Regions from separate parts of the Methylosinus sp. LW4 genome, predicted to be linked through region 1. Evidence: predicted binding sites of a transcription regulator. Region 1 holds the regulator's gene; each other region holds the start of a gene.

The links. Region 1 encodes PhoB, which activates phosphate uptake and scavenging genes when phosphate is short. Its sites were predicted from a motif close to TGTCATNNANCTGTCAT; they were not measured.
Region 2: a site for PhoB is predicted at 3,788-3,804, ahead of pstS (phosphate ABC transporter substrate-binding protein PstS). Genes of this name have one in related genera too.
Region 3: a site for PhoB is predicted at 7,075-7,091, ahead of METLW4_RS0111335 (DUF2794 domain-containing protein). Genes of this name have one in related genera too.

The regions. Positions count from the first base shown of each region.
Region 1 is NZ_KB900626.1:3,005,208-3,015,172, reverse strand. It holds gene METLW4_RS0115055 (glycosyltransferase) at 276-1,427, shown strand; gene hpnC (squalene synthase HpnC) at 1,445-2,323, shown strand; gene hpnD (presqualene diphosphate synthase HpnD) at 2,320-3,183, shown strand; gene hpnE (hydroxysqualene dehydroxylase HpnE) at 3,180-4,424, shown strand; gene phoB (phosphate regulon transcriptional regulator PhoB) at 4,619-5,362, opposite strand; gene phoU (phosphate signaling complex protein PhoU) at 5,359-6,084, opposite strand; gene pstB (phosphate ABC transporter ATP-binding protein PstB) at 6,115-6,900, opposite strand; gene pstA (phosphate ABC transporter permease PstA) at 6,897-7,736, opposite strand; gene pstC (phosphate ABC transporter permease subunit PstC) at 7,740-8,771, opposite strand; gene pstS (phosphate ABC transporter substrate-binding protein PstS) at 8,999-9,965, opposite strand, start outside.
Region 2 is NZ_KB900626.1:1,654,252-1,664,216, reverse strand. It holds gene METLW4_RS0108445 (SRPBCC family protein) at 1-56, shown strand, start outside; gene METLW4_RS0108440 (hypothetical protein) at 53-1,009, shown strand; gene METLW4_RS0108435 (hypothetical protein) at 1,029-1,343, opposite strand; gene METLW4_RS0108430 (FAD-dependent oxidoreductase) at 1,377-2,591, opposite strand; gene pstS (phosphate ABC transporter substrate-binding protein PstS) at 2,643-3,689, opposite strand; gene METLW4_RS0108420 (NADH:ubiquinone oxidoreductase subunit NDUFA12) at 3,931-4,338, shown strand; gene METLW4_RS0108415 (DUF2155 domain-containing protein) at 4,456-5,130, shown strand; gene aat (leucyl/phenylalanyl-tRNA--protein transferase) at 5,102-5,812, opposite strand; gene METLW4_RS0108405 (acyl CoA:acetate/3-ketoacid CoA transferase) at 6,000-7,949, opposite strand; gene METLW4_RS0108395 (cupin domain-containing protein) at 8,290-8,778, shown strand; gene METLW4_RS0108390 (hypothetical protein) at 8,757-9,080, opposite strand; gene mdoH (glucans biosynthesis glucosyltransferase MdoH) at 9,089-9,965, opposite strand, start outside.
Region 3 is NZ_KB900626.1:2,254,689-2,264,653, forward strand. It holds gene clpB (ATP-dependent chaperone ClpB) at 1-1,944, opposite strand, end outside; gene METLW4_RS0111320 (DUF4167 domain-containing protein) at 2,105-3,073, opposite strand; gene prmC (peptide chain release factor N(5)-glutamine methyltransferase) at 3,791-4,666, opposite strand; gene htpG (molecular chaperone HtpG) at 4,676-6,625, opposite strand; gene METLW4_RS0111335 (DUF2794 domain-containing protein) at 7,153-7,566, shown strand; gene METLW4_RS0111340 (Bax inhibitor-1/YccA family protein) at 7,630-8,403, opposite strand; gene METLW4_RS0111345 (hypothetical protein) at 8,777-9,430, shown strand; gene METLW4_RS0111350 (lytic murein transglycosylase) at 9,459-9,965, opposite strand, start outside.

The DNA of each region.
Region 1 (9,965 bases):
GAAGAGGCGTGTCCACCTCCCCCTCGAGGGGGGAGGTCGAGCGCCGTAGGCGCTCGGGAGGGGGTGACGCCCCGAGTCTTCGCCGCGGAACCCCACCCCGGACCGCAAGCGGTCCGAGCCTCCCCCTAAAGGGGAGGGTGAGCGCGCCCCTTTCGGCATTCACCCGATTGCCCCCTAGCGCCGCCGGCCGGGCTGGCCTCGCGGCCGCGGCGGTGCTATGGCCGAGCCCTCGTCACATCGTCCCCGGCGGTTCCGGCGACGCGAACGCTCGAAAAATGATCGCGATTTTCCTCGGAGGCGTCGGCCTCGTCGTCTGGCTCTATCTCCTGCTCGGCAATGGCGGCTTCTGGCGCCTCACCGAGCACGACCGCCGTTTCGTTCCCAAGGGGGCGCAAGTCCCCCAGGGCGCGCGCGTCGTCGCCGTCATTCCGGCGCGCGACGAGGCGGATGTGGTCGCCATCGGCCTTCGATCCTTGTTCCGCCAGGAGTTTTCCGGCCGGCTCGAGATCGTCCTCGTCGATGACGAGAGCTCCGACGGCACGGCCGAGGTCGCCCGCGCCTGCGCCCGCGAGGAAGGCGCCGAGGATCGGCTCACCGTGCTCCAGGGCCGGCCGGAGCAAGGCTGGACCGGCAAGCTCGCGGCCATGGACCGCGGCGTCGCTCATGTGCTCGGCTCCGGCGTCTCGCCCGATTTCATCCTGTTCTGCGACGCCGACATCGCCTTCGCGCCGGGCCTCGTCGAGCGGCTCGTCGCCGGCGCGGCGGCGCGGGGGACGGTGCTCTCCTCGCTGATGGTCAAGCTGCGCTGCGAGAGCCTCGCCGAGCGCTGGTTCGTGCCGGCTTTCGTCTTCTTCTTCCAGATGCTCTACCCCTTCCCGCGCGTGAACGACCCGAAAAGCCCGGTCGCCGGGGCGGCCGGAGGGGTGATGCTGGTGCGCCCCGCGGCGCTGGAGGAGGCCGGCGGCCTGCAACAAATCCGCGGCGCGCTGATCGACGATTGCGCGCTCGGCAAGCTCATGAAGAAGCAAGGGCCGATCTGGCTCGGCCTCACCGACGACGCCTGGAGCCTGCGGCCCTATCCGCATTTGCGCGATATCGAGCAGATGGTGACGCGCTCGGCCTATGCGCAATTGGGCTATTCGCCCTGGCGGCTCTTCGGCGCGGTTCTCGGCATGGGCCTCGTCTATCTCGCGCCGCCCCTTCTCGCCTTCGCGGCGCCGGAGCCGGCGGCCTATCTCGCGCTCGTCGCCTATCTATTGATGGCGCAGTCCTATATGCCGTCTCTGCGTTTCTACGGACGCAATCGGCTCGGCGCCTTCGCCTTGCCGGCGGTCGCCGCCTGCTATACGTGGTTCACGCTATTGTCCGCCTGGCGGCACACACGCGGGCGCGGCGGCGCGTGGAAGGGCCGCTACCAGGCCCCCTGAGGAGGATGAGCGATCACATGAGCGACATCGCCGCCGCCGCTTCGGGGAAAGGCCATAAGGACGAGAATTTCCCCGTCGCCTCTCTGTTCGCGCCGCGCCATCGCGCGGCCGTGCTGGCTTTCTACGATTTCGTGCGCGCCGCGGACGATATCTCCGACCATGCGACGCTCCCGGGCGAGCAGAAAATCGCCATGCTGGACCGCATGGAGGCCGCGCTGCTCGGCTCCGGCGAGGATATTCCGGTCGCGACAAAGCTGCGCGCCGAGCTGGCCGCGCGCGGTCTCGAGCCCCGCCATGCGCAGGATCTGCTCATCGCCTTTCGCCGCGACGTGACGCAATTGCGCTATAGAGACTGGGACGACCTCATCGATTACTGCCGCTATTCGGCCATGCCGGTCGGCCGCTTCGTGCTGGACGTCCATGGCGAAGATCGCGCGCGGACATGGGCGGCCAATGACGCCCTCTGCGCGGCGCTGCAGATCATCAATCATCTGCAGGATTGCGCCAAGGACTACCGCAATCTCGATCGGGTCTATCTGCCGCAGGACACGCTCGCCGCCGCTGGCGCGAGCGTCGAGATGCTCTCCGCCGATCGCGCCTCGCCGCAGCTCGCCGCGACTTTGCGCGCGCTGGCCGAGCGCACGCAGGAGCTGCTGAAGGAGAGCGCGCCCTTCGCCGATCTCATCGCCGACACACGCCTCGCCATGGAAGTGGGCGCGATCCAGCGCCTCGCCGAGACGCTCACCGCGCGGCTGCGCGTCGCCGATCCGCTGAGCGAGAAGGTCCACGCCTCCAAGCGCCAATATCTGCTCACGGCGCTCGCCGGGGCCGGGACCACTCTGCTGCGCCGGCTCGTCTCGCCGCGCGCCGCCTCTGCCGCGAGCGTCGCGCGATGAGCATGGAGACGATCGCCCCCGAGGCGCCGCGGGTCGCCGCGAAAAGCTCCTTCTATCTCGCCATGCGCATTCTCGAGCCCGAGCGGCGCGACGCAATGTATGCGATCTACGGCTTCTGCCGCGCCGTCGACGACATTGCGGATGAGGAGGGCGACCGCGCTCTGCGCCTCTCCCAGCTCGACGATTGGCGGCGCGATCTCGATGCGCTCTATGCCGGCCGCACGCATCAGCGTTGCGCCGATCTGGCGCGGCCGGTGCGCCGCTTCGGCCTCGAGCGCGCCGATTTCGAGGCGGTCATAGACGGCATGGCGATGGATGTCGTGGAGGACATTCGCGCGCCGGAATGGGATCGGCTCGATCTCTATTGCGATCATGTCGCGAGCGCAGTGGGACGGCTCTCTGTGCGCGTCTTCGGCCTCGCCGATGAGGCGGAGAGCGCCGGCGGCGCGCTGCCGACCAAGGCGCGAATGCTCGCCTACCACATGGGCCGCGCCTTGCAGCTCACCAATATTCTGCGCGATCTCGACGAGGACGAGGCGCGCGGCCGGCTCTATCTCCCGCGCGAGGCGCTGGAGGCGGCCGGCGTCACGAATTTCGCGCGCGGCGCTGTGCTGGCGCATCCCGGCCTTCAGCAAGTCTGCGCGGCCGTGGCCGAGCGCGCGCGCAAGCATTATGCGGAGTCGGAGCTGCTGATGCGCGTCTCGCCGCAGCGCGCGGTGAAGGCGCCCTATCTGATGGCGACCGCCTATCGCTCGGTTCTCGACCGTCTGGTGGCGCGCGGCTTCGCGCCGCCACGGGCGCCGGTCTCCGCGTCGCGGACGAAAGTCCTGCTGGCGCTGCTGAGATTCGCGCTGACGTGAGCGGAACGACTCACATCATCGGCGCCGGCCTCGCCGGCCTCTCCTGCGCCATTCGCCTGACCGACGAGGGCCGGAGCGTCGCGCTCTATGAGGCGGCGCGCATGGCGGGCGGGCGCTGCCGTTCCTATTACGATTCCAGCCTCGATCTCGTCATCGACAATGGCAATCATCTGCTGCTCTCCGGCAATTCCACGGCGCTGGATTACGCGCGGCGCATCGGCTCGGCGGAGGAACTGGTCGGGCCGAAGGAATGCGCCTTCGACTTTTTGGACACGCGCGACGGCGTCCGCTGGCGCATGAGGCCGAACGCGTCGCGCCTGCCCTGGTGGATTTTCGCGCGCGACCGCCGCGTCCCCGGAACATCGCCGGGCGATTATCTCGGCGCGATCGGCATTCTGCTCGCCAAAAAGGGCGCGACCATCGGCGAGGCGATGAATTGCTCGGGCGTGCTCTATGAGCGGCTGTGGGGGCCGGTGCTGCTCTCCGCGCTCAACACAGAGCCGCGCGAGTCTTCCGCCGCTCTCGCCGCCGCCGTGCTGCGCGAGACTCTCGCCGCAGGCGGCGCCGCCTGCCGTCCGCTGGTCGCGCGGCGCGGGCTCGGGACGGCTTTTATCGAGCCGGCGCTGAGCGCGCTCGTCGCGCGGGGCGCCGCGCCGCGCTTCGCCGCGCGGCTGAAGGGAATCGAATTTTCCGAGGAGCGCGCCACAGCGCTCGATTTCGGCGATGAGAAGATCGCGCTCGGCGCGAATGATCGCGTCGCGCTCGCCGTCCCGCCCTGGGCGGCGCAGGAGCTCGTTCCGGGCCTCGTCGCGCCGGATGATTTCCGCGGCATCGTCAATGCGCATTTCAAGATCGCGCCGCCGCCCGGCCAGCCGGCGCTGCTCGGCATGATCGGCTCGCTCACCGAATGGCTGTTCGCCTTCGAGGATCGGCTCTCGGTGACGATAAGCGGCGCCGATCGGCTGATGGACGAGCCGCGCGAGAGCCTCGCCGAGCGCATATGGGCCGAGGTCGCCGCCGCGACGGGCCTGCCGGCGGAGCTGCCGCCATGGCAGATCGTGAAGGAAAAGCGCGCCACTTTCGCCGCGACGCCGGCGCAGCAGCAGCGCCGCCCCGGCGCGACGACGCGCTGGCGCAATCTCTTCCTCGCCGGCGATTGGACGGCGACCGGCCTTCCGGCGACGATCGAAGGGGCGATCAGGTCCGGCTATCGCGCGGCGGAGCTGGCGCGGCGTTCGTAGGCTGATCCCGCCGCCGCCGTCATCGCGAGGAGCGTAGTGACGACGCGATCCAGGGGCCGCCCCACGGCTCTAGATTGCTTCGCTTCGCTCGCAATGACGATGGGCTGAGGGAGCGCGCGCAGACAAAAGCGAGCCTGAAGGCTCGCGGTCCAAAGCGTCCCCTGGACCGCGAGCCTTCAGGCTCGCATCGCGCGTCAGTTGCGTCCAAAAGTCTCGTCGAAGGAATAGCCGGTGCCGCGCACGGTGCGGATCGGGTCTTTCTCGCGGCCGCGGATGATCGCCTTGCGCAGGCGGCCGACATGCACGTCGACGGTGCGCTCGTCGATCTCCGCCGAGAGGCCCCATACGCTGTCCAGCAATTGCGCGCGCGAGAAGACGCGGCCGGGCTTCTCCATCAGATATTCCAGCAGACGGAACTCCGTCGGGCCGAGATGAATCTCGCGCCCGCCGCGCTTGACGCGGCGCGTCTCGCGGTCGAGGTCTATGTCGCCGGCGACGAGGCGCGTCGCCACCCGCTCCGGCCGCGCGCGGCGCAGCAGCGCATGGACGCGCGCCATCAGCTCCGGCGGCGAGAAGGGCTTCACCACATAATCGTCGGCGCCGATGGAGAGGCCGCGCACACGCTCATTCTCGTCGCCGCGCGCGGTGAGCATGATGATCGGCATGCTGCGCGTGTCGTCGCGCGCGCGGAGGCGCCGGCAGATTTCGAGGCCGGAGACGCCGGGCAGCATCCAGTCGAGAATGACGAGATCGGGCTGCGATTCGGCGAGGCGGATTTCCGCCTCGTCGCCACGCTCTATGTGCTCGACGAGAAAGCCCTCGGCCTCGAGATTATAGCCGAGCAGCAGCGCCAGCGCCGCGTCGTCCTCGACGACGAGAATTCGCGGCGCCCTGTCGTGCGGCGCCTCGCGCGGAGCGGCGACGCGGATTTCATTCATTTCGTGGGCTCATCCGGTTCCGCGCTGGCGGGAAGGCTGGCCGATTTGCCCTTGGGGCGGTCGGTCGGCATCGCCTCGCCAGTGACGAGATAGACGATCGTCTCGGCGACATTGGTGGTGTGATCGCCGATGCGCTCTATGTTCTTCGAGCAGAAGAGCAGATGCGTGCAGAAGGAGATGTTGCGCGGATCCTCCATCATGAAGGTGAGGAGATCGCGGAACACCGAATCTTCCAGCGCGTCGAGCTCGCTGTCATTGGTCCAGACCGCGCGGGCGCGCTCGACGTCGCGCTGAGCGTAGGCGTCCAGCACGTCCTTCAGCTGTATGGCCGCGACTTCCGCCATCGTCTTGAGGCCGATGACGGCGCGCGGCACGCGCGCTTCGGAGAGGATTTTCACCGTGCGCTTGGCGATGCTCTTGGCGAGATCGCCGACGCGCTCGAGATCGGCGGCGATGCGCATGGCGGCGATGCATTCGCGCAGATCGATGGCGAGCGGCTGCCGCCGCGCGATGGTGAGGATGGCGTTCTCCTCTATCTCGCGCTGCAGCGCGTCGAGGCGCTGATCGGTGGCGACGACGCGATGGGCGAGCTCTATGTCGAAATTGGCGAGCGCATCCATGGCTTCGGCGAGCATTTTCTCGGCGATGCCTCCCATCTCGGCGATACGACGGCCGAGCACTTCGAGGTCGCGGTCATAGGAGCTGACGATATGTTCGCTCATGGTCTCAATGTCCTCGTGCGCGATGCGCGCTCAGCCGAAGCGGCCGGTGATATAGTCCTGCGTCTTCTTGTTCTGCGGCGCGGTGAAGAGATTATTGGTCTCGCCGAATTCGACGAGATCGCCGAGATACATGAAGGCGGTGAAATCGGAGACGCGCGCCGCCTGCTGCATGTTGTGGGTGACGATGGCGATCGTGTAGCGCTCCGACATTTCGTCGATGAGCTCCTCGATCTTCGCCGTCGAGATCGGGTCCAGCGCCGAGCAGGGCTCGTCGAAGAGGATCACCTCCGGCTGAATGGCGACGGTGCGCGCGATGCACAGACGCTGCTGCTGGCCGCCCGAGAGCCCCAGGCCGCTCGAGTTCAGCTTGTCGCGCACCTCGTCCCACAGCGCCGCGCCGCGCAGCGCCGCCTCGACGCGCCCGTCGAGCTCGCTGCGCGAGAGCTTCTCATAGAGGCGGATGCCGAAGGCGATATTGTCGTAGATCGACATGGGGAAGGGCGTCGGCTTCTGGAACACCATGCCGACGCGCGAGCGCAGCAGGTTGAGGTCGACGCGCGGGTCGAGGATGTTCTCGCCGTCGAGCAGCACCTCGCCCTCGGCGCGCTGCTTGGGATAGAGGTCGTACATGCGGTTCAATATGCGCAGCAGAGTCGATTTGCCGCAGCCGGACGGGCCGATGAAGGCCGTCACCTTATTGGTGTAGAGCGGCAGCGAGATCGATTTCAGCGCCTTTGTCGATCCGTAATAGAAATCCAGATCGCGAACCGAGACCTTGGTCGGAATGGTGGCTTCGACAACCGGCATGGCGGTCATTTGTGTTTTCCCTGGCTGCTGAGCGCGCGCGCGGTGATGGAGAGCAGAAGGACGGCGATGGTGACGAGCAGAGCGCCGGTCCAGGCGAGCTGCTGCCAGTCCTTGTAGGGCGAGAGCGCGAATTGGAAGATGACGACGGGCAGGCTGGAGACCGGCGCGTTGAGATCCGTGCTCCAGAACTGATTGTTGAGCGAGGTGAACAGCAGCGGCGCCGTCTCGCCGGAGACGCGCGCAATGGCCAGCAGCACGCCGGTGACGATGCCCGATTTCGCCGCGCGATAGGCGACGCGCATCAGCATATGCGAGCGCGGCAGGCCGAGCGCCGTCGCCGCCTCGCGCAGCGGCAGCGGCACCAGCAGCAGCATGTCCTCCGTGGTGCGCACGACGACCGGCACCACCAGCACGCCCAGCGCCAGCGCGCCCGCTATGCCGGAGAAATGGCCGACGCGGGCCACCACCACCGTATAGACGAAGAGGCCGATGACGATGGAGGGCGCGCTGAGCAGAATGTCGTTGATGAAGCGCACGAGGGTGCTGAGCTTCGAGTAGCGGCCATATTCGGCCATATAGGTGCCGGCGAGCATTCCGAGCGGCGTGCCGAGCAGCACGCCGATCGTCGTCATCACCAGCGAGCCGGCGATGGCGTTGAGCAGGCCGCCGGTGGCGCCGGGCGGCGGCGTCATCTCGGTGAAGACGGCCGGCGAGAGGCCGCGCGCGCCTTCATAGATCAGCGCGCCGAGGATCAGCACCAGCCAGGCGAGGCCGAACAGCGTGCCGGTCCAGCACAGCGTCGTGGCGACGATATTGATGCGGCGGCGGGAGGAATAGAGGGACAAGGGTCAGGCTCCCGATTTCTGCTCGATGCGCATCAGCATGAAGCGCGCCGCCGCCAGCACGAAGAAGGTGATGACGAAGAGGATGAGGCCGAGCTCGATCAGCGCGGAGGTGTAGAGATCGCCGACAGCCTCGGTGAACTCATTGGCGATGGTCGCCGATATGGTCGTGCCCGGCGCGAGCAGCGAGCTCGAAACCTTATGGGCGTTGCCGATGACGAAGGTGACGGCCATCGTCTCGCCGAGCGCGCGGCCGAGGCCGAGCATGACGCCCCCGATCACGCCGACGCGCGTGTAGGGAATGACGACATGGCGCATCACTTCCCAGGTCGTGCAGCCGACGCCCGAGGCCGCCTCCTTCAGCACCGGCGGAACCGTGTCGAACACGTCTCGCGAGATGGAGGTGATGAAGGGCAGCACCATGATCGCCAGAATAAAGCCCGCCGTCAGCATGCCGATGCCATAGGGCGGGCCGGCGAAGAGGCTCGACAGCACGGGAATGTCGCCGGTGAGCGAGATCAGCGCCGGCTGCACATGCTGCTGCAGGAAGGGCGCCAGCACGAACAGGCCCCAAATGCCGTAGATGATCGACGGGATGCCGGCGAGCAGCTCTATGGCGACGCCGATTGGCCGGCGCAGCGCATGGGGGCAGAGCTCGGTGAGGAAGATGGCGATGCCGAGGCCCAGCGGCACGGCGATGGCCATGGCGATGGCCGATGTCACCAGAGTGCCGTAGATGGGCGCCACGGCGCCGAATCTCTCGGTGACGGGATTCCACGATTCCGTCGTCAAAAAGCCGAGGCCGAAGGCTTTTATCGCCGGAAGAGAGCCATAGACGAGCGAGAAGATCACCCCGCCGAGAATGAGCAGGACGAGCACCGCGGCGGCGCGGGTCAAATTATGAAAGAAGAAGTCGAACAAGGCCATGCGGCCGAGAACTTGCCGGCGGTCGACTTCGGCGGCGCGGGGCGACGCTTCTACGATTGCTAGGTCCGACACGCTATTGTCTCTCGTTTGGCGGTTGAAGCCGACGTCCATCGCGCGCTCCCGAAGGCGGATTTTTCATCTTGAGGTCATAGCGCAGGTCTCGGGAGAACTCACCGCGTCGAGCCGCGCCGCGTCGAAAAGAAGCGGGCATGGCGCATTCGCGGGCAGGTCGTTTCGCGACATTCCACATCTTTCGCGACATTCCACACCTGCGGCTCTCGCGCGTCTCGCGAGCCGCGCCGGCGAAAATCCCTTTTCGCCGGCGCGCAGACGATATTTTAGTTCGAGGCCAGCGGCTTGCCGCTCGCATCCTTCACATTGGCCGCCCAGCTCTTCTTGATAAGAGCGACGACATTGGCCGGCAGCGGGATGTAATCCAGCTCCTCGGCCGCCTTGCCGCCCTTGGCGAAGGCCCAGCTGAAGAACTTCAGCGCCTCGCCGGCCGCGGCCGCATCCTGCGGCGCCTTGGGCAGCAGGATGAAGGTGGCGGCGGTGATCGGCCAGGACTGCGCGCCCGGCTGGTCGGTGAGGATCTGATAGAAGCCCGGCGCATTGGCCCAATCGGCGTTGGAAGCCGCGGCCTGGAAGGTCGGCGTCGTCGGGGCGACGGTCTTGCCGTCCTTGTTGACGAGCTTGGTGAAGTTCAGCTTGTTCTGCTTGGCGTAGGCGTATTCGACATAGCCGACCGCGCCCTTGGTGTTGGCGACATTGTTGGCCACGCCCTCATTGCCCTTGGCGCCGATGCCGACCGGCCATTCGACCGAGGCGTTCTCGCCGACCTTGGCCTTCCAATCCGGGCTGACCTTGGACAGGTAGTTGGTGAAGTTGAAGGTGGTGCCCGATCCGTCGGAGCGATGCACGACGGCGATCGCGGCGGAGGGGAGCTTCGCCTTCGGATTCAGCTTCTTGATCGCCGCGTCGTCCCAGCTCTTGATCTCGCCGAGGAAGATGGAGGCGAGCGTCTTGCCGTCGAGGACGAGATCGCCGGAGGCGACGCCGTCCAGATTGACGACCGGCACGATGCCGCCGATCACCTGCGGCCATTGGGTGAGGCCCGCGGCCTCCAGCTCCTCGGCCTTCAGCGGCTGGTCGGAGGCGCCGAAGGTCACGGTGCGCGCCTTGATCTGCTTGATGCCGCCGCCCGAGCCGATCGACTGATAGTTGAGGCCGTTGCCGGTCTCTTTCTTATAGCTGTCCGCCCATTTGGCGTAGATCGGATAGGGGAAGGTGGCGCCGGCGCCGGAG
Region 2 (9,965 bases), 1.4 Mb from region 1:
GCGATCTCTACAAGGCCGGCCTCGCCGCGCTGAAGGCCAAGGTCGAAGGCAAGTGATCTCTGCATCCTGGGGCAGGGCGGCGCGCGCCGCCCTTCTCGGGCTCGCTCTCGCTTCGCCCGCGGGGGCGGACGAGGCTTTCGTCACCAATCAGGGCAGCGGCGATCTCACCATCGTCGATCTTTCGACCATGGCGCCCGTCGCGACCCTGCCGATCGGCGGCAAGCCGGCCGGCGTCGCCGTCTCGGCCGATGGCGCGCGCGCCTATGTGACGAGCCCGGAAGGCAAATATCTCTCCGTCGTCGATACGCGCGAGCGTCGCGTCCTACGCAAGATACCGCTCGAGGGCGGTCCGCTCGGCCTCGCCGTCGCGCCGGACGGCAAGCGCGTCTATGTCGCCGACATGTACGAGCAGCGGCTCTTTTCGGTCGATCCCGAATCGGGCGTCGTCGCCACGGCGCAAGTCGGCGTCACTCCATCGGGCGTCGCGGTGACGCCGGACGGCAAGACGATCCTCGTCGCGATTCGCGACGCCAACAAGATCGCCTTCGTCGACGCCGCGTCCTTCCAAAAGCTCGGCGAGCTCGATGTCGGCCGCCATCCTTTCGGCGTCACCATCGACGCGGATGGAAAGCGCGCCTATTCCGCCAATGTCGAATCGGACGACGTCAGCGTCATCGATCTCGCGAGCCGGCGCGTCATCGCCACGGTGAAGGTCGGCAAGCGGCCCTATTGCGTGGCGCTGGCGCAGGGCAGGGGCTTCGTCACCGACCAATATGCCGAATCGGTCAGCGTCTTCGATCTCTCGACATTCGCGCCGGTGGCGCAGGTGAAGGTCGGCGAATATCCAGAAGGCATCGGCGCGAGCCGCGACGGCAAGACCGTCTATGTCGCCAATTGGTTCACCAATGAATTCTGGTCGATCGCCGCCGACAGCCTGAAAGTGATCGCCAAGGCCAAGACCGGCGACGGACCGCGCGCCTTCGGGGCTTTTATCCGCGCGATGAATTGAGAGATCGAGAGCGGCGGCGTCAGAAGACGGTCCTGTGATCGCGCCGCCAGACCGAGCCGTTGGTCCATCGGATGATTTCCCCGTCGGCGGAGACCAGTCCGTCGGCGCCGAAGCAGTGGATCGTCCGATCCGAGGTAAGCCGGCCTTTCGACAATTCGCCCGTTTCGTCGCGACACTCCGCCGCTCCGCCGACGATTGTGATGCTCGAGCCGGCGTCGAACACCTTGCAAAGCCGATCGCATCGCCAAGCGCCCGCAAAGCCGGGGCGTTCTGCCGAATGAGCTTGGGAACAGGCCATGACGATCGCGACCGGCAACGAACGAAACAGGCGCATCCCGCAGTCCTCGCAAGATCGACAGGGAAATGCTCATTTGAGAAGCTGAATGTGCTCCGGCCGCACGCCGAGGCCGATCAGCCGCGCCGGAATCTGCCGTAGGATCGGGAAGACGTCGAGAAGCCGCAGCGCCAATGGCGGCTCGAAGGGCTTGTCCGCCGCGAGCACATTGCGGATCACGCGGTTCTGGAGGAAGAGCTGCAGCCTTTGCGTCACCCGCGCGGGAAACTCCCGGCGCTTCTGCACGGCGCCGACGTCCTCGTCGCGCAGCGTTCCATCGCGCAGCTTTTCGGCCAGCAGATTGGCGGTCGCCACGGCGTCCTGGATCGCCAGATTGATTCCGACGCCGCCGATCGGGGACATCGCATGAGCCGCGTCGCCGATGCAGAGCAGGCCCGGCCGGCTCCAATTCTTCAGCCGATCGACCTGCACGGTCAGCAGATTCACATCCTCCCAATCGCGCAAATCCTCGACGCGATCCTCGAGAAAGGGAACGCTGTCGGCGAGGGCGCGGCGAAACGCGTCGATCGGCCGGCTCCGCAGCGCCTGCGCGCCGCCTTTGGGGATGACATAGCCGATCTGCCAATAGGAGCCGCGCTCGATCATCGCCACCATGCGGCCCGGCGCGATGCGGCCGAAGGTCTCGTCGGGGTCATCCGCCTTGCGCCGCAGCTCCAGCCACAGCACATCCATGGGCGCGCCGAAATCCTCCACCGCGAGGCCCGCCGATTCGCGCATTCGCGAGGTCCGCCCATCCGCGGCGATGGTGAGATCGGCTCTGATCTCGAGCGGCTCCTCCGGCCCCTCGGCGCGCAGGCCGACGATGCGGCCGTTTTCCTCGATCACGCTCTCTGCGGCGGTCTTCATCAGCAGGCGGAAATTTTGCAGCTTCTTCGCCTCGCCGGCGATGAAGTCGAGAAAATCCCATTGCGGCATGAAGGCGACGAATTTGCACGAGGTCGGCAGGCTGCGGAAATCGGCGACGACGAATTTTCGCTCCCCCAGATCCGCCGAGACCTGAAACGCCTTGCGATGCGGCAGCTTCAGAAAATCCTCGAGCAGGCCGAGCTCGAACATCAGCTGAAGCGTCGAAGGGTGGATCGTGTCGCCGCGGAAATCGCGCAGGAAATCCGCATGCTTTTCGAGGACGATGGTCTCGACGCCGGCGCGGGCGAGCAGAAAGCCCGCCATCAGCCCCGCCGGGCCGCCGCCGACCACGCAGCATCTCGTGGAGATCGTCTGCGTCATCGGCCGCTCCTGTGCGAATCGGCCGCGCGCGGCCGCTGCCGACCTTTATGGTCAGTTCAGCAGCGGTTTTCCATTCGCATCCTTCACATTGGCCGCCCAGCTCTTGCGGATCAGCGTGACCACAGAGGCGGGCATGGGCTCGAAATCCAGCTCCTGCGCCGCCGCCGCGCCTTTCGAGAAGGCCCAGTCGAAGAATTTCAGCGCTTCCAGCGCCGCCGCGGCGTCCTGCGGCTGCTTGGGCAGCAGAATGAAGGTCGCCGCGGCGATCGGCCAGGAGGCGGCGCCCGGCTGCTCGGTCAGCAGATGGAAGAAGCCCGGCGCGCCGGCCCAATCGGCATTGGCGGCGGCGGCCTCGAAGCTCTCCTTGCCCGGCGCGACGACCTTGCCGTCGCGATTCACCAGGCTGACGGCGGCGAGCTTGTTCTGCTTGGCGTAGGCGAATTCGACGTAGCCGATCGCGCCTTTGGAGTTGGCGACATTATTGGCGACGCCCTCATTGCCCTTGGCGCCGAGGCCGAGCGGCCATTCCACGGCGACGTTCTCGCCCACCTTCTCTTTCCAATCGGCGGAGACGCGGGAAAGATAATCGGTGAAGCAGAAGGTCGTGCCCGAGCCGTCGGAGCGGTGGACGACGACGATCGCCGTCGCCGGAAGCGCGATCTTCGGATTGAGCGCGCGGATCGCCGGATCGTTCCAGAGCTTGATCTCGCCGAGAAAAATGCGCGCGAGAGTCGCGCCGTCGAGGACCAGCTCATTGGAGGCGACGCCGTCCAGATTGACGACGGGCGTGACGCCGCCGACGACCTGCGGCCATTGGATGAGACCTGCGGCGTCGAGCTCCTTGGCCGTCAGCGGCTGGTCCGAGGCGCCGAAAGTGACGGTCCGCGCCTTGATCTGGCGGATGCCGCCGCCCGAGCCGATCGATTGATAATTGACGCGATTGCCCGTCTCTTTCGAATAGCTCTGCGCCCATTTGGCGTAGATGGGCAGGGGAAAAGTCGCGCCGGCGCCGGAAATATCGAGGGCGCGCGCGCTCCCCACGGAAAGGATCGCCGCCAGAGCGGCGTGAAGAATGAGCCTCGAGGCTTTGGAAATCATGCGGCCTTTCCCTGGAGTTTCGACGCGGCGCTCTTGTCCGCGAGAGCTGGAGCCCAATGGTTTCAGCTCTCTGCGGCGCGCCTTGGCGGCGCGGCGGCTGTCGTCTTTCTGTCACATGCCTCCTTTTCCACGACTTCGCGCCAAAAGCAAAGCTCATGACGCGGGAGTGGCGCGCCCGACTGGACATTGCGCTGTCTTGACGCAATAAGGGGCCACGCAAACTTTCTTGGACGCTTCCGACATGTCCTACATCATTCGCTTCTTCACCTGGTGGAACCGGGCGACGCTCAGCACGGGCCTGTGGACGCTGCTCTATGGCGAGCGCGTCGGGACGGATGAGTTCGGCAACGTCTATTACCGCCGTCGCGGCGGCAAGAAGGACAAGGCGCTCGGCTTCGAGCGCCGCTGGGTCATCTATAAGGGCTATGCCGAGGGCTCGGCGACGCCGCCCGGCTGGTATGGCTGGCTGCACCACACGGTCGACACGCCGCCGACGCAGGAGAAATACGAGCCGAAGGAATGGGAGCTGACCTATCGCCCCAATCTGACCGGCACCTCCGCCGCCTATCATCCGCCGGGCTCGATCCTGGCCGAGGGCCGCCGCGCTCCCGCCGGCGGCGATTATCAGGCTTGGTCCCCCGAGGCTTGAGGCGAGGCGGTCGCGGCTCTATCCGCGACCATCGATCCGCCACGCTCTTCCTATTCAACGACGGCGCATGAGGCGCGGGCGGCCGGCCCGAGCCAGAGATCGGAAACGAGAGCCGATATGATCTCCCGCTGCTTCCGCCTGCGTTTCGCTCTTTCCGGGGCCGCCTTGCTCGTCGGCCTCGGCGCGGCGGCCGCCGATCCCATCCGCAATCCCACCGCCATTTTCGCCGGGCTCGACAAGACCACGGGTCGAATCATCAATTTCGACGTCGCCATAGACGAGACCGTGCAATTCGGCTCGCTTCAGGTGACGCCGCGCGTCTGCAACACGCGCCCGCAGACCGAGGCGCCGCAGACGACCAGCTTCGTCGAGGTCGACGAGCAGGACGCCGGGAAGAACGAAGCCAAGCGGATTTTCTCCGGCTGGATGTTCGCCGCGAGCCCGGGCCTGCATGGCGTCGAGCACCCCGTCTATGATGTGTGGCTGGTCGATTGCCGCGGCGGCAAGGAGATCGTCCAGGCGCCGGCGGCCGATCCTGCGGCCGCGGCGGCGCCCGCCGCCCCCGCGCCGGAGAAGAAACGCTCCCGCTCCCGCAAGGTCGAGCCGGTCGCGCCCGTTCCGGTCGAGGCTGCGCCGATCGGACCGCGCGATTCGGTTCCGCCGGAGGGCGCCAAGGCCCCGGAGAGCGCCGAGCCCGCCGCTGCGGCCCCGGCCGAAAAGCCCAAGAAGAAGAAAAAGAAGCAGCCGCCGGCTCCGGCCCCCGCTACGGCGCCTTCGCCTTTTCCGTTCTGAGCGTCGGCTCCGGCCGCAGAATGGCGACGATCTCCCGACCGGGGACGGGCGCCGCCTCGTCCGGCCAGGCGGCGAAGCGGCCCGAGACCGACAAAGCCTGCTCCAGCAGAGCGTGATAGGCGTCGCGGCTGACCTCGACCGCGCCGAGCGAAGCGAGATGCGTGGTCATGAATTGCGTGTCGAGCAGGCGGAAGCCGCCTTTGACCAGCCGCGCCACGAGATGCGCCAGCGCCACTTTCGAGGCGTCGGTCTCGGTGTGGAACATGCTCTCGCCGAAAAAGGCGGCGCGCATCGACACGCCATAGAGGCCGCCGACCAGCCGTCCCTCCCGCCAGCATTCGACCGTATGGGCGAAGCCCATGTCGAACAGCTTGCGATAGAGCCGCTTGATCTCGGAATTGATCCAAGTGTTCTCGCGCTTGGGCGCGGAGGCGGCGCAAGCCGCGATCACGGCGTCGAAATCCGTGTCGACCCGCACCTCGAAACGATCCGAGCGGATCGTCTTGGCGAGCGAATGCGAGACCTTGAACGCATCCAGCGGAAAAATGGCGCGCTCCTGGGGATCGACCCAGAAGAGCTGCTCCTCCTCGGCGCTCTCCGCCATAGGGAAAAGGCCGATGGAATAGGCGCGCAGCAAAATCTGCGGCGTGATGGCGTAATCTGCGTGTGAAGGGCGCGACATTCCACAGATTGTAGCGCAATGCGCGCCGGAATCGAGAGCGTTCCGTTCCGGGGTGAGCGATAGAGCGGGCGCTCGCGAGGGGGACGAGCCCCCTCGTCTTCGTCGTTGAACCCGACCCCGCCCAGCTATCGCTGGCCGACCCTCCCCGTGAAGGGGAGGGCGCATAGGCCGCGCGTCTTCTGCGTCGTCAGCCTTCGCCGATCACCTCGAGGAAGCTGTGCGCGTCCTCCTTGCGCTCGAAGACATGCGGAGCGATGCCGCGCTTGCTCAGCGCTTCCTTGAGCTTCAAGCGCAGGAAGGCGCTGGTCGTGTAGCGCGTCGTCGTCACATAATAATTCTCGAGCATATATTGGATCATCTCCGCATAGTAATCGTAGAGATGCTCGCTGATGCGGAAATTATCGAGATTGACGACCTGATTGACGCGCTTGCCGATCTTCTGGCAGGCGTCGATCAGCATCTTGCGCAGATCGTCGATGTCGCGCTTGGAGCGCGCGCTCCAGCCCTCGAGATTGAGGAACTGAATATTGCGATCGGCGTCATAGCTCACGCGATCTTGCAGATCGAGATTGAGCAGATCGGAGATCAGTCCCATCGGTTCGTCGATGAAGATGCGCTTGTCCATCAGGATCGGATGCTTGACGATGGGCTTGAAGTCCATATGCGGGAGAATGTCCCGCTCTATGTCTATGCCCGGCGCGATCTCGATCAGCTCGAGACCTTCCTTCGTCAGCTGGAAGACGCAGCGTTCGGTGACATAGATCACCGGCTGCTCGCGCTTTTGCGCATATTTGCCGCTGAACGTCACCTGCTCGACGAATTTCAGGAATTTGCGCGCGCGGCCTTCCTTGAGGATTTTCACCTCGCCATCTTGAATCGCAATGTCGAGCCCGCCGGCGGTGAAGGTGCCGGCGAAGACAACGCTGCGCGCGTTCTGGCTGATGTTGATGAAGCCGCCGCAGCCGTTGAGGCGTCCGCCAAAACGGCTGGTGTTCACATTGCCCTGCTCGTCGCATTCGGCCATGCCGAGGCAGGTCATGTCGAGACCGCCGCCGTCATAGAAGTCGAATTGCGTGTTCTGATCGATGATCGAATCGGCGTTGGTGGCCGAGCCGAAGGAGGAGCCCGAGGCGAGCACGCCGCCTATGGCGCCGGCTTCCGTCGTCAGCGTGATGAAGGGGGTGAGCTTCTCTTCATTGGCGACGGCGGCAATGCCCTCCGGCGCGCCGACGCCGAGATTGACGACGCCATTGGGCGGCAGCTCGAAGGCGGCGCGGCGCGCGATGATCTTGCGCGCGTCGAGCGGCATTTTCGCCATGCTCTCGACCGGCACGCGAATCTCGCCGGCCAGCGCCGGATTATACATCACGCCGTAGTTCATCCGGTGCAGCTCGGGCTGGTCGGCGACGACGACGCAATCGACCAGAATGCCCGGAACCTTCACGTCCTTGGGACGAATCGAGCCGGCCTCGACGATGCGCTCGACCTGCGCGATGACAATGCCGCCATTATTATGCGCGGCCATCGCCTGGGCGAGCACGTCGAGCGTCAGCGCCTCCTTCTCCATGCTGATATTGCCGGAAGGATCGGCGCTGGTGCCGCGGATGAAGGCCACGTCGATCTTGGTCGCCGTGTAGAACAGCCACTCTTCCTCGTCGATGACGACATGCTTGACGATCTCTTCCGTCGTCACTTCGTTGACGCGGCCGCCGCCGAAGCGCGGATCGACATAAGTATAGAGGCCGACCTTGGAGAAGAGGCCGGGCTGGCCGGCGGCGCAGGCGCGATAGAGCTGCGAGATGACGCCCTGCGGCAGGTTGTAGCCGAGAATCTTGTTCTCCGCGGCGGCCTGGGCGACCTTGGGCATGCGGCCGAAATTGCCGGCGATGACCCGGCGCAGCAGGCCTTCATGATGCAGGCGGCCGGTGCCGAGCCCTTTGCTGTCGCCGGCGCCGGCGGTCATGATGAGCGTGAGGCCGCTCGGTCCGCCCGTCTCGACGAAGCGCTTCTCTAGCGCGGCGTGCAGCGCCTCGGGAATGCAGCTCTGGACGAAGCCGGTGGTGGTCAGAACGTCATTTTCGCTGATCAGCGCAATCGCTTCGTCGGCTGTAATGACCTTGTTGTTCTTGTTGTTCATTTCCCTCGGGTTTCCTCTTCGCCGCCCGGCAGGGCGAAGGCTGCGGGCGTTGTCATTCCCGCGTTCCGCAATCAATAGGGCGCCGGGTTCGAACCGGGCTCGACACTAGAGTTTGCGACAGGGTTTCGCAATAGCGTCAGGAAATTGCCGCAGAGCCGCGACGGCGCAAAACGCTGCGGCTCCGCGTCGCAGCTCGGCGCGCGCGCTGCGGCGCCGCGCGGGCGCGATGCGACGTTCATTCTCATATTTATCTTATAGGCTTTAGCGACTATGCTGCGCTCATGGTCGGCGAGACGCGGCCGAACTGCGATATTTTCTGACGGCGTCCATAGAGCAAACCATGACCAAGCTCAGATTTCTCCTCGCGGGCGCCGCAGCGACGGCGGTCCTCGGCCAGACCCTGCCCATCGGCGCGGAGCCGGAAAAGAGTTTCGTCTATAAGCCCGCCGATGAGGTTCAATTCAAGAGCCCGCTCGGCGTCGGCCCCGCCCAGGCGGTGCTGTTCGGCGATCCGTCCAAGCCCGGCGTCTATGTGGTGCGCGTGCGCTTCCCGCCCGGACACCATTCCAATCCGCATTTTCATTCGCAGGACCGCCATGCGGTGGTGGTCTCGGGAACATGGTGGAACGGCGTCGGCGAGGAGCTGGATTTCAAAAAGGCGCGGCCTGTGAAGGCGGGCTCCTATGTGCTGCATCCGGCCGGCGGCGTGCATTGGGACGGCGCGGGCGAGGAGGAGGTCGTCATTCAGATCACCGGCGAAGGGCCGGTGGAGACGACGCAGGTCGGGGCGCCGGGCGCGCCGCAGGGCTATTGGCCGAAGCCGAAGTGAGAGCGGCCCATCTCCAGTGACGCGATGGCGCGCGGCTCCATCGCGTCCATTGCATGGGCGGCCGCGTCCGAGAGCGCCGCGACCGCCATCAGCAGAAGCCCGGCCAGCGCGGCCGATGCGAGAACGCGCTGCGCCGGCGGCAGCGGCTCGTCAGCGGCCGGCCGCGGGGCCACGACGACGAGCCGGCGCGGCGCCATTATGCGCGGGGCCGATGCGTCCGCGCTCTCCGATCGCAGCACGCGCAGCGAGGCGCGCAGCTCTTCTCTGCGCGCTGCGTCTCCTGGGCGAAGGTCCGATTCCATCTGATCCCTCATGCGGAAATGCGTTCTTCGGATGGGGCGATCGCCAGAGGCTCTGGCGCCGTCTCCCGTCGCTGCGGCGCGCGCAGCCGGGCGAAGATCGGCGGCGGCGCGAATTCCTCGGGGACGCCGCAGAGCCCCGCCTGCGTGAACCAGGCGCCGAGACGCGGCCAAGCGCTGGCGAGCGCGAAGGGAATCGCGGCGACATAGCCGAAGGTCAGCGGCGCCGACCATAAGGCCAGCGACGGAGCGGAAAGTCCGGCGACGGCGAGGACGAATGCGCCGAAAGCGAAGGCCGGCCAGAGCGCGCGCGCTGTCTCCCATGCGCCGAGACCATGCGCGTCGCGCGCCTGTCCGCTCCAGCCCGCGTCGCGCTCGAAGGGGAGGCGCGCGAGCAGCAGAGTGACGCCGAATGTCGTGACCGCGCCGATGATGAAGGAGAAGACGATCTCGAGCGTCGCGCCCGCGAGCAGGCGGATCGCGCCGCCATAGCGCCGCACGCCGCCCGGCGTCAGCGCTATATCCGCATAGCCGGCGAGCTTGGGCGCGAGATAGAAGCCGAGAAACAGCAGATAGAGCGCCGCCGCCGAGCCGGACGGAAAGCGCGACACGTCCTCGACCAGCGGCAGCAGCGCGCCGAGCAGGATGATCGCCGTCCAGGCCGGCGCGCCGATGAACATGCTGATCGCCCAGACGAGCTGAAAGCGGCTCATCGGCAGCAGTCCCGGAAGAGAGAGCAGCTCCCAATATTGCATGTTGCCGCGGCACCAGCGCAGATCGCGGCGCATGAATTCCAGCAGCGTCGGCGGATTTTCCTCATAGCTGCCGCTCTCTATCGGCAGCACGCGCACCTCATAGCCCGCGCGTCGCATCAGCGCCGCCTCGATC
Region 3 (9,965 bases), 750 kb from region 1:
GCCGATGAGACGCGCGACCGAATGCTTCTCCATATATTCCGACATGTCGAGCCGCACCAAAGCGGTCTCGTCGTCGAAGAGGAAATTCGCCAGCGCCTTGGTCAGCTCCGTCTTGCCCACGCCTGTCGGCCCCAGGAAGATGAAGGAGCCGATCGGGCGATTGGGATCCTGCAATCCGGCGCGCGCGCGGCGCACCGCCGTCGAGACGGCGGCGACCGCCTCCTTCTGCCCGACGACGCGACGCGCCAGCTCGTCCTCCATATGGAGAAGCTTCTCGCGCTCGCCCTCGAGCATTTTATCGACCGGAATGCCGGTCCAGCGCGAGACGACCTGCGCCACATGCTCGGGAGTGACCTCCTCCTCGAGCATTTTCTGCGCGCCCTCTTTCTCGCTCGAGGCGAGCTTGCGCTCGAGATCGGGGATGAGACCATAGGCCAGCTCGCCGGCGCGCTGAAACTCGCCGCGGCGCTGCGCCTGCGCCAGCTCATTGCGCGCGTTCTCCAGCTGCTCTTTCAGCTTTTGCGCATGGCCGAGCTTGTCCTTCTCGGATTTCCAGCGCTGCGTGAGCGCCGATGATTTCTCGGTCAGCTCGGCGAGCTCGGTCTCCAATTTGGCGAGCCGATCCTTCGAGGCCGGATCGGTCTCCTTGCGCAGAGCCTCCTGCTCTATGCGCAGCTGAATGATGCGCCTGTCGAGCTCGTCTAATTCCTCGGGCTTGGAGTCGATCTGCATGCGCAGCCGCGAGCCCGCCTCATCGACGAGATCGATCGCCTTGTCCGGCAAAAACCGATCCGAGATGTAGCGATTGGAGAGCGTCGCGGCCGCCACGATCGCGGCGTCGGTGACGCGCACGCCATGGTGCATCTCGTATTTCTCTTTCAGCCCGCGCAGAATGGAGATGGTGTCCTCCACTGTCGGCTCATCGACGAACACCGGCTGGAAGCGCCGCGCCAGCGCCGCGTCCTTCTCCACATGCTTGCGATATTCGTCGAGCGTGGTGGCGCCGACGCAATGCAATTCGCCGCGCGCCAATGCGGGCTTCAGCAGATTGGAGGCGTCCATCGCGCCATCCGCCTTGCCGGCGCCGACCAGCGTATGCATCTCGTCGATGAAGAGAATGATCCCGCCCTGCGCGGCGGTGATCTCATTGAGCACGGCTTTCAAGCGCTCCTCGAACTCGCCGCGATATTTCGCGCCGGCGATCAGCGCGCCCATGTCGAGCGCGAGCAGCTTCTTGTCCTGCAGCGATTCCGGCACGTCGCCATTGACGATGCGCAGCGCCAGCCCCTCGATGATCGCAGTCTTGCCGACGCCGGGCTCGCCGATCAGCACGGGATTGTTCTTGGTGCGGCGCGACAGAACCTGAATGGTGCGGCGAATTTCCTCGTCGCGGCCGATCACCGGATCGAGCTTGCCCTCCCGCGCGGCCTCGGTGAGATCGCGCGCATATTTCTTCAGCGAATCATAGGCGCTCTCGGCCGAAGACGAATCCGCCGTGCGGCCCTTGCGCAAATCTTCGATCGCGGAATTGAGCGTCTGCGGCGTCACGCCCGCCTCGCTCAAAATGCGTGCGGCCTCGGTCCCCTTCTCGAGCGCGAGAGCGAGCAGCAGACGCTCGACGGTGACGTAAGAATCGCTGGCCTTTTGCGCGAGCTTCTCGGCATTGTCGAAGAGCCGCGCGGTGGCCTGATTGAGCGAAGGCTGTCCGGCGCCGCCGCCGGAAACTTTCGGCAGCTTGGCGAGCGCGGCTTCGGTTTTCGTCAGCGCTTCGCGCGAGCGGCCGCCGGCGCGATCGATGAGGCCGGCGGACAGACCCTGCTCATCGTCGAGCAGAACTTTCAACACATGCTCGGGCGTGAGCTGCGGATTGCCCTCACGCGTCGCGAGCGACAGCGCGGCCTGCACGAAGCCCTGCGCGCGCGTCGTGTATTTGTCGAAATTCATGGAAACCCTCCGGTCTCGAGACGCCACGCAAAGCGGCGCGCCTCGTCCCTATATGGCGTGAAAACGGCCCCTTGCGGCGACCTTCACGGCCGATATGGGAAAGACCCTCGCGCTCGAAAAGAGGGTGCGACGACTGGAGCGCGAGGGAATTCTCGTTAGGTCAATCGGCGAGCGGCAGCTCGCCCGTCCGCGGCGACTCGTCGGCGACATTGCCATTCGCCTCCTCGCCCTGCGCGCGCGTGCGGCGGCGGCGGCGCTGGTTCAGATGAAAGCCGGCGGCGGCTTCCTCATGCTCGCGAACGACGGCGCGCTCGGAGCGCGCGAAAGCCTCGCCCTCCTCCGGCCCGGCGGCGCGAATCGGCGCGGCGGTGATGAAGGACGGCAGGGCGGCGGCGGGCGCCTCCTCCTGCGCGGCGGGCTGCACGCGCGGCGGGAAGCGACGCTCGCGATTGCGGTCGAAATTCTGGCGATGCGGACGCTCGCCGCCGCCCTCGGCGTTCGCCTCGCCGCCATTGCCATTGTTGCGGTCGCGACGATCGCGGAAGCCGCCGCGATCTTGTCCACCACGGTCTTGCCCGCCGCGATCCTGACGCGGCTGGCGCTCGTAGCGCGGCTGCTCGCCGCCGGCGCGATCGCCGATCGGGCGCTCCTCATAGGGTTGCGGCTGCGGCTGCGGCGCGAATTGCGGCTGCGGCGCCGGCTGCGCATAAGGCGCGGACGCATAGGGCTGCTGCGGCGGCGGCTGATAGCCGGCGGTCTGCGGCAGACGCTCGGACAGCGGCGCGAAGCGATCCGAAATGCCGCTGAAATCGTCATCGTCATCGACATCAGAGTCCGATGTCTCATAGGGCCGGCCGCCATAGCCGCCCTGCGCCTGCTGCTGCGCGGCCTGAGCCGCGGCGATCAGGCGGAAATAATGCTCGGCGTGCTGGAGCAGGCTCTCGGCCATGATGGTGTCGCCGGAGGATTGCGCGTCTCGGGCGAGCTGGAGATATTTCTCGGCGACATGCTGCGCCGTGCCGCGGATTTTGACGTCGGGACCGTTCGACTCGTAGGAACGCGTGAGGGGATTGGGTCCTTTTCGGCCGCCATTACGGCCGCGGATGCGTTTATTCTGTCCTGGTCTCATCGAATATCCCCGAGAAGGTCCTTACGCTTTGCCGGCTCGGCGTCGTGCTTCGGCGGAACGCGCCGAAAGGGACGAACGCTCGAAACTGCGTCAGAGGCGGAAGCCGGGCGCGGCCATTGCCGCAAGAGCCCGATCCAACGGAGCGGCTCCGCTCGACCTCGAGCGGCGCGTCTATCCGTTCTGTCGCTTGCGCGATCCCGGCATGGATCGCGCGGCCGGCGCGGCGTCCTGATGGAACGGCCTGCGCCGAATTCTCATTTTTCACCCGAGCGAATTCACTCGAGCGTCACGCTCGGCGCCGAATCCCACACCGCGCAGCCTCGAGAGGCGGCGAAAGGTTCGGCTCGCGGCGAGCGCAGCTGCGTGTCTCACGCCGTCTTCGCGGTCACAGCCCGATCACGAAACCGTCGCTCACGCTCGATTGCTCGATCACATTCCGTGTCGCGCCGAACATTCGACCATGCAGTCTTCTCGCATCGTCTTGTCTGGTTCGAGCGGCTGCGCCGGACTCCGGCCCCTGCGGCGCGGGATGCGCGCCATCGGCTAATTCGGGGACCCGGCCGTATTCCCCCTCATCCGCGCTCGGCGTCGCTCACGACGTTCAGCGTCTTTTCGCGAGCGACTATAGTCCACCGCAGCCGCCTCGCCAAGGGCGCGAATGTTCCGTCCCTCACATAAATAGGAGGTGTAGCCAATTTGTCACGACCAGCGGATGCGTCAGCTGCGACGACGCGCCGCGACGGCGCGCTCGCGCCCGCCGGCGTCCTTGCGAATTCCGGCCGGCTCGAGGCCCTTCTCCGCCATCAGCGCGGCGACGCTGCGCGCCTGGCCGTCGCCCGCCTCGAGCACGGCCGCGCCCCGCTCGGCCAGCAGGCGCGGCAGATCGTCGATGATCTCGCGATAGCAGGAAAGGCCATCGACGCCGCCGTCGAGCGCGAGGCGCGGATCATAAAGACGCACCTCCGGCTCGAGCGCATCCAATTCGCCGCTGGCGATATAAGGCGGGTTGGAGACGATGAGATCGAAGCGCGCGGCGAGCGCATCGGCCCAACGCCCGCGCAGCAATGAGGCGCGATTCGCAAAGCCGCAGCGCGAGAGATTGAGCGCGGCGGCGGCGCAAGCCTCCGCGGAAAGATCGACGCCGATCGCCCGCGCTGCAGGAAATTCCGAGAGCAAGGCGCAGAGAACGGCGCCCGAGCCGACGCCGAGCTCGAGAATCAGCAGAGAGTCGCGCCGCCGCTCGCGCATCAGCTCGAGCGAAAGCTCGATCAGCGTTTCCGTATCCGGGCGCGGATCGAGCACGCCCGGCGCGACGACGACATCCTGAGTCCAAAAGCCGCGCGCGCCGAGAATGCGCGACACCGGCTCGCGCGCCGCGCGGCGCCGTGCGGAATCGCGCAAGGCTGCGCGCCCCGCCTCGCTCAGCTGCGCCATCGGCTCGAGCAGCAGCTCCGCCGCGCCAAAGCCGCCGGCGGCGAATAGAAGCGCGCGCGCGTCGCGGCGCGCATCCTCTATCCCGTTGCGCTCGAGAAAGGCCGCGACCTCCTCGAGCGCCGCGGCGCGGCGCGCATCCTCGAGCGCGGGAGCGATCATGCGGCCGCGTCAGCTCTTGGCCAGCAGAGCGGCGACGCGCTTGGCGAAGGCGGCGGCGTCGAGCGGCGCCTCGCCATCGGCGATGCGCGCCGTGTCGAGCAGCAGCCACAAGCCGTCCTCCGCGCCGGCGCGATCGGCCTTGGCCTTTTGCGCGAGCGCCAGCACCGCCTCATGGCTGGGATTGATCTCGAGCACCGGCTTGCCGAAGACGCCCTTATTGCCGCTCTCCTGCAGCATGCGCGCGAGCTGCAGATCGAAGCCGTGATCGGCGGCGATGAGACAGGCGGGACTTTCGCGCAGCCGAGTGGAGACGCGCACATCGTCGATATGCTCGGCGAGCGTCTCCTTCAGCACGGCGGTGAGCAGCGCGACATCGGCGCTCGCCTCGGCGGGCGGCGTCTCGGAGCCTTCCGGCGCCGGCACGGCGTCTATGTCCGCGGCGCCCTGCGTCACCGATTTGAACGGCTTGCCGTCATAGCCGACGGCGCTCGTCACCCAGAAGGAATCGACCGGATCGTCCAGCAGCAGAACGTCTATGCCCTTGGCGCGATAGCCTTCCACCTGCGGGCTGGAGGCGAGACGCTTCTTGTCGTCGCCCGTGATGTAATAGATCGCGGTCTGATTGGGCCGCAGATTTTCCACATAATCCTTCAGGCTGCGCCCGCCGTCCTGATGCTGCGACGTCGCAAAGCGCGCAATGGCGAAAATCTCGTCGCGGCGCGCCGGGTCCTCATGCAGGCCCTCCTTGATGACGGCGCCGAAATTCTTCCACACGGATGCGAATTTCTCCGCGTCATTGGCGGCGAGATCGGCGAGCTCCTTCAGCACGCGCGTGCCGATCGCCTTGCGGATGGCGCCGAGAATCGGATTGTTCTGCACCATCTCGCGCGAGACGTTGAGCGGCAGATCGGCGCTGTCGACGACGATGCGCATGAAGCGCAGCCAGGGCGGCAGAAGATCGGCCTCGCGCGAGATCAGCACGCGGCGCACATAGAGCTTGGAGCGGCTCTTGCGCTGCGGATCGAAGAGATCATAAGGCCGCGAGCCGGGCGCGAAAGCGAGCACCGTATATTCGGTGCGCCCTTCCGCGCGCCAATGAATGGTGAGCGCCGGCTCGTCGAACTGGCCGGAGATCTGCTGATAGAAATCCTTATAGTCCTGCTCGCTGATTTCCGATTTCGGCCGCGTCCACAGCGCCACGCCGTCGGTGAGGCGACGCGGCTCCTTGCCCTTCTCCTCGACGAGATCGATCGGTATCGCTATGGCGCCGGAATGCTCGCGCAAAATCTGCTCGATGCGATAGGGCTCGAGAAACTCCTCCGATTCCGCATTGAGATGCAGCGTCACCTTGGTGCCGACGGTAGGCGCATCCTCCACGGCGAGCGGCGCGATCTGGAACGAGCCCTTGCCTTCCGACGTCCACAGAAAGGCTTCGGACGCGCCGGCGCGACGCGTCGCCACCTCTATGCGGTCGGCGACCATGAAGGCGGAATAAAAGCCGATGCCGAAACGCCCGATCAGCGAGCCGCCCTTGTCGGCGCCGCCCTTGGCCTCGAGATCGTCGAGAAAGGCGCGCGTGCCGGAGCTGGCGATGGTGCCGAGCGCGGCGACGAGATCCTCGCGCGACATGCCGACGCCATTGTCCGCGACGCTGAGCGTGCGCGCCTCCTTGTCGAGCGCGATGGTGACGAGCGGCGCGCCGGCCTGCGCCGCCAGCCCTTCGTTCGCCACTGTCTCGAAGCGCAGCTTCTCGATCGCGTCCGCCGAATTGGACACGAGCTCGCGCAAGAAAATATCGCGCTCCGAATAGACAGAATGCGTCATGAGCTCCAGGAGCCGCGCGACATCGGCCTGAAAGCCGTAATCGCTGCGCTCGGTCGTCTGGGTCTCGGCGTGGTCGTTCACGGGCGTCGTCTCCGCTTTTCTGTCGGCTCCCGCCGCGCGCGCCGCTTTCCGCAAATGAAAGCGTGGCCGACGGCGCGCTGGCTCTGGCCGGGATATAGAGATCGTCATTGATCGGCAATGGCGTCCGCCGAGCCGCCTCGAGCGGAACGCGCCTGTGATATCGGGGATCGTCCGCGAAGTTGCAAGACAGCTGAAATCCAGACGGCCGCAATCGGGCCTCGAAGGCCGCGCGACTTGCGAGAGCAGGAGAGAGAAGTCGAAAACGAGAGAGAAGCCGAAAACAAGACGGGCCGCCCGAGCGTCGCCCGGCCGGCCCGTCCATCGCCACGAACTCACAGTGCTCGAAAAGCGCCCTTCCGGGGGGCTGGGGGGCTGACGAAATCCGGAAAAACCGCTTCCCGAGCGTGTCGAGGCAATGGGCTAGATATTGGTCAGCTCCTTTGGCGGACAAGGGGCTCGATATTGGCGAAAATGTGAAATCTCGGCTTCGCGCGCATGGACGTCGTCGTCTCATTGTCATCTTTGTCTTGCTCTCGCGCATTCGCCGCGCGATCATGCCCGAGAAAATCGGGGAAAACGGCATGAGCGAGACGGAGACGACCGATCCCAGCCGGCGGCGCGGCCTGCTCTCCGTCGTGGCAGGCCGCGCGAGCAATGAAACCGAACGCGCCAGAGGCGCGCCCGAGCGCAGCGCTCCGCTCGTGTCCTTCGACCGACACGAGCTGCGACTGCTGCTCGATCTCTATGGCGCCAAGGTCGCCGCCGGCGAGTGGCGCGATTACGCCATCGATTTCTCGCCCGCCAAAGCGGTGTTCTCGATCTTTCGCCGCGCCAGCGAGGCGCCGCTCTATCGCATCGAGAAAAATCCCGAGCTGGCGCGCCGTCAAGGCGCCTATTGCGTCGTCGCCGCCGGCGGCCTCGTCATGCGCCGCGGACATGATCTCGCGCGCGTCGTCGCCGTGCTGCAAAAGAAGCTGGAATTGGTGCGCGACTGACAAAAAGAAAAGGCCCCGCCGGAGCGGGGCCTTCCTTTATCCCGGATCGGATCTGTGATCCGATCAGTCGTTGCGCTCGCCGAAGAGGTAGAGCAGCGACTGGAACATGTTGATGAAGTCGAGATAGAGCGACAGAGCGCCGAAGATGCTCTGCTTCTGCACCATCTCCTGGCCATAGCCGGCGTTCTGATAATAGCCGTCCTTGATCGACTGCGTGTCCCAGGCGGTGAGGCCCGCGAAGATGAACACCGACAGGATCGACAGAGCGAACTGCATCGCGCTGCTCTGGAAGAACAGATTGACGAGGCTCGCCAGCACGAGGCCCCAAAGGCCCATCACCAGGAAGGAGCCGAAGGCCGAGAGATCGCGCTTCGTCGTATAGCCATAGAGGCTAAGGCCGCCGAAGGCCGCCGCGGTGATGAAGAACACCTTGGCGATCGACGCGCCCGTGAAGACGATCATGATCGACGACATCGACAGGCCCATCACCGCCGAGAAGGCGAGGAACAGGTTGCGAGCCGTCGCCGCGGAGATGCGGTCGGCGCGATAGCCGAGAAAGAAGACGAAGGCCAGCGGCGCCAGCATCACCGCCCATTTCAGCGGGCTCGTGTAGAGCATCTGGCCGAAGGGCGTGAGCGCGATCTGCCGGCCGCCTTCCTTGGCGACGGCGAGCATATGCGTGCCGAGCGCGACGACGCCGGTCACGCCGAGACCCAGGACCATGTAATTATAGACGCCGAGCATATAGGCGCGCAGGCCCTCGTCGATCTCGGCCGTGCCGGCTCTGGAGACGCCGCCCCGGTAGCCGAAGCTCGTGTTGCGGTCGAAATTGGACATAGCATCCTCTCGAAAAAGGCCGCGCGGCCCGGTGCATCCGGCCAATCGGCGCGGTCCTCGCCGTCGAATATGGCGTGAGGCCCGCGGAAAAACAAGAGTCCGCGGACGCAGAGCCGCAAAGTTCACGCCATGTCCAGCAAAACACAAGCAAAAGACGCAGTATAGGATGCGGAGCCGCGCCGCAATTCTATGCCGGGAGGCGGACAAAAGCCGAGCCCGCGCACGCTCTTGCCGCTCGCGAAGAATGCGCTAACATGCCGCATTGTCGCAGGCGGCGAGCGACCGGGTCGGCCGAACCGGCTCTCGCTTCGTCGTCGGAGCGAAAGCGCCCACGGAACGAGGCCCGCAACACATGCTCCATGGGGGAATCATCATGTCCGACAGCGGTCTTGCCCCGTTCTGGCGGTCGATCGATGGGTTTCTGCGTCCTGCGACTCGTTCCGCGCCGCCCGTTCTTCTCGTCCTGCTGATGACGCTTCTCGGCGCGGGGACGCCCGCCTCCGCCCATGGCCGGCTCGGCTCCGCCGAGGGGCGATGCCGGCTCTATGTCGGCCCGGACATAATGAACTTCACCGGCTATATGCCGGACGCCTCCAAGAACGAGTTCTGCGAGGACATTCCGGCGACCGGCCATATGATCATCGCGCTCGACGCCGAGCAGGACGAGCTGCGCGACATGGCGGTGGAGATCAGAATCGTCAAGGATATCGGCGGCGAGGAGAAGGAGAACGCCGATCTGGACGCTGCGACCGTCGCCTATCGCGGCCCGCGCACCTACCCGACCGGCACGATCAATTTCGAGCACGACTTCCCCGATGCGGGCTATTTCGTCGGCATAGTGACCGTGACCGGCGAGCATGGCGAGCGCTGGGTGTCGCGCTTTCCCTTTTCCGTGGGCAAGAGCTTCATGCGCACGCTGCCGCTCTATCTGCTGATGGGCGTCGGCGTCATCGCCATGTTCTTCATCTATCTACGGCACCGGCCGATCCATTCGCTGAAGACGGCGGAGGCCGAGCCGGCGGAATGATCCTCCGCCGGCCGCGGGAGGCAGCCGCTCATCGCGCCGTCTCGACAGGATCGCCGATTCCCGATGCGCGCGTGTCGCCTTTGATCTTATCGGCGAGCAGGGCGATGGTCTTGGAATAGACCTTCGCCTTGTTCCATTCGAGCAGCGCCGGAAAATTCGGCTCGCCCTCGTCCCAGCCGGCGCCCGGCTTCCACCCATAGCCATGCAGAAAATTGGCGGTGGAGGCGAGCACATCCGCCGTATTGTGAACGAGATCGCGCTTGCCGTCGCCGTCGAAATCCACCGCGAATTTCAGATAGGACGAGGGCATGAACTGCGTCTGGCCGATCTCGCCGGCCCAGGCGCCGCGCATTTGCGCGGGATCGAGATCGCCGCGCTCCACGATGCGCAGCGCGTCCAGCAGCTCGGCGCGGAACTTGTCGGCGCGGCGGCAATCATAGGCGAGCGTCGCCAGCGCGCGAATCGTCGCGAAATCGCCGAGATAGGAGCCGAAATCCGTCTCCAGCCCCCAAATGGCGACGATGACCGGCCCCGG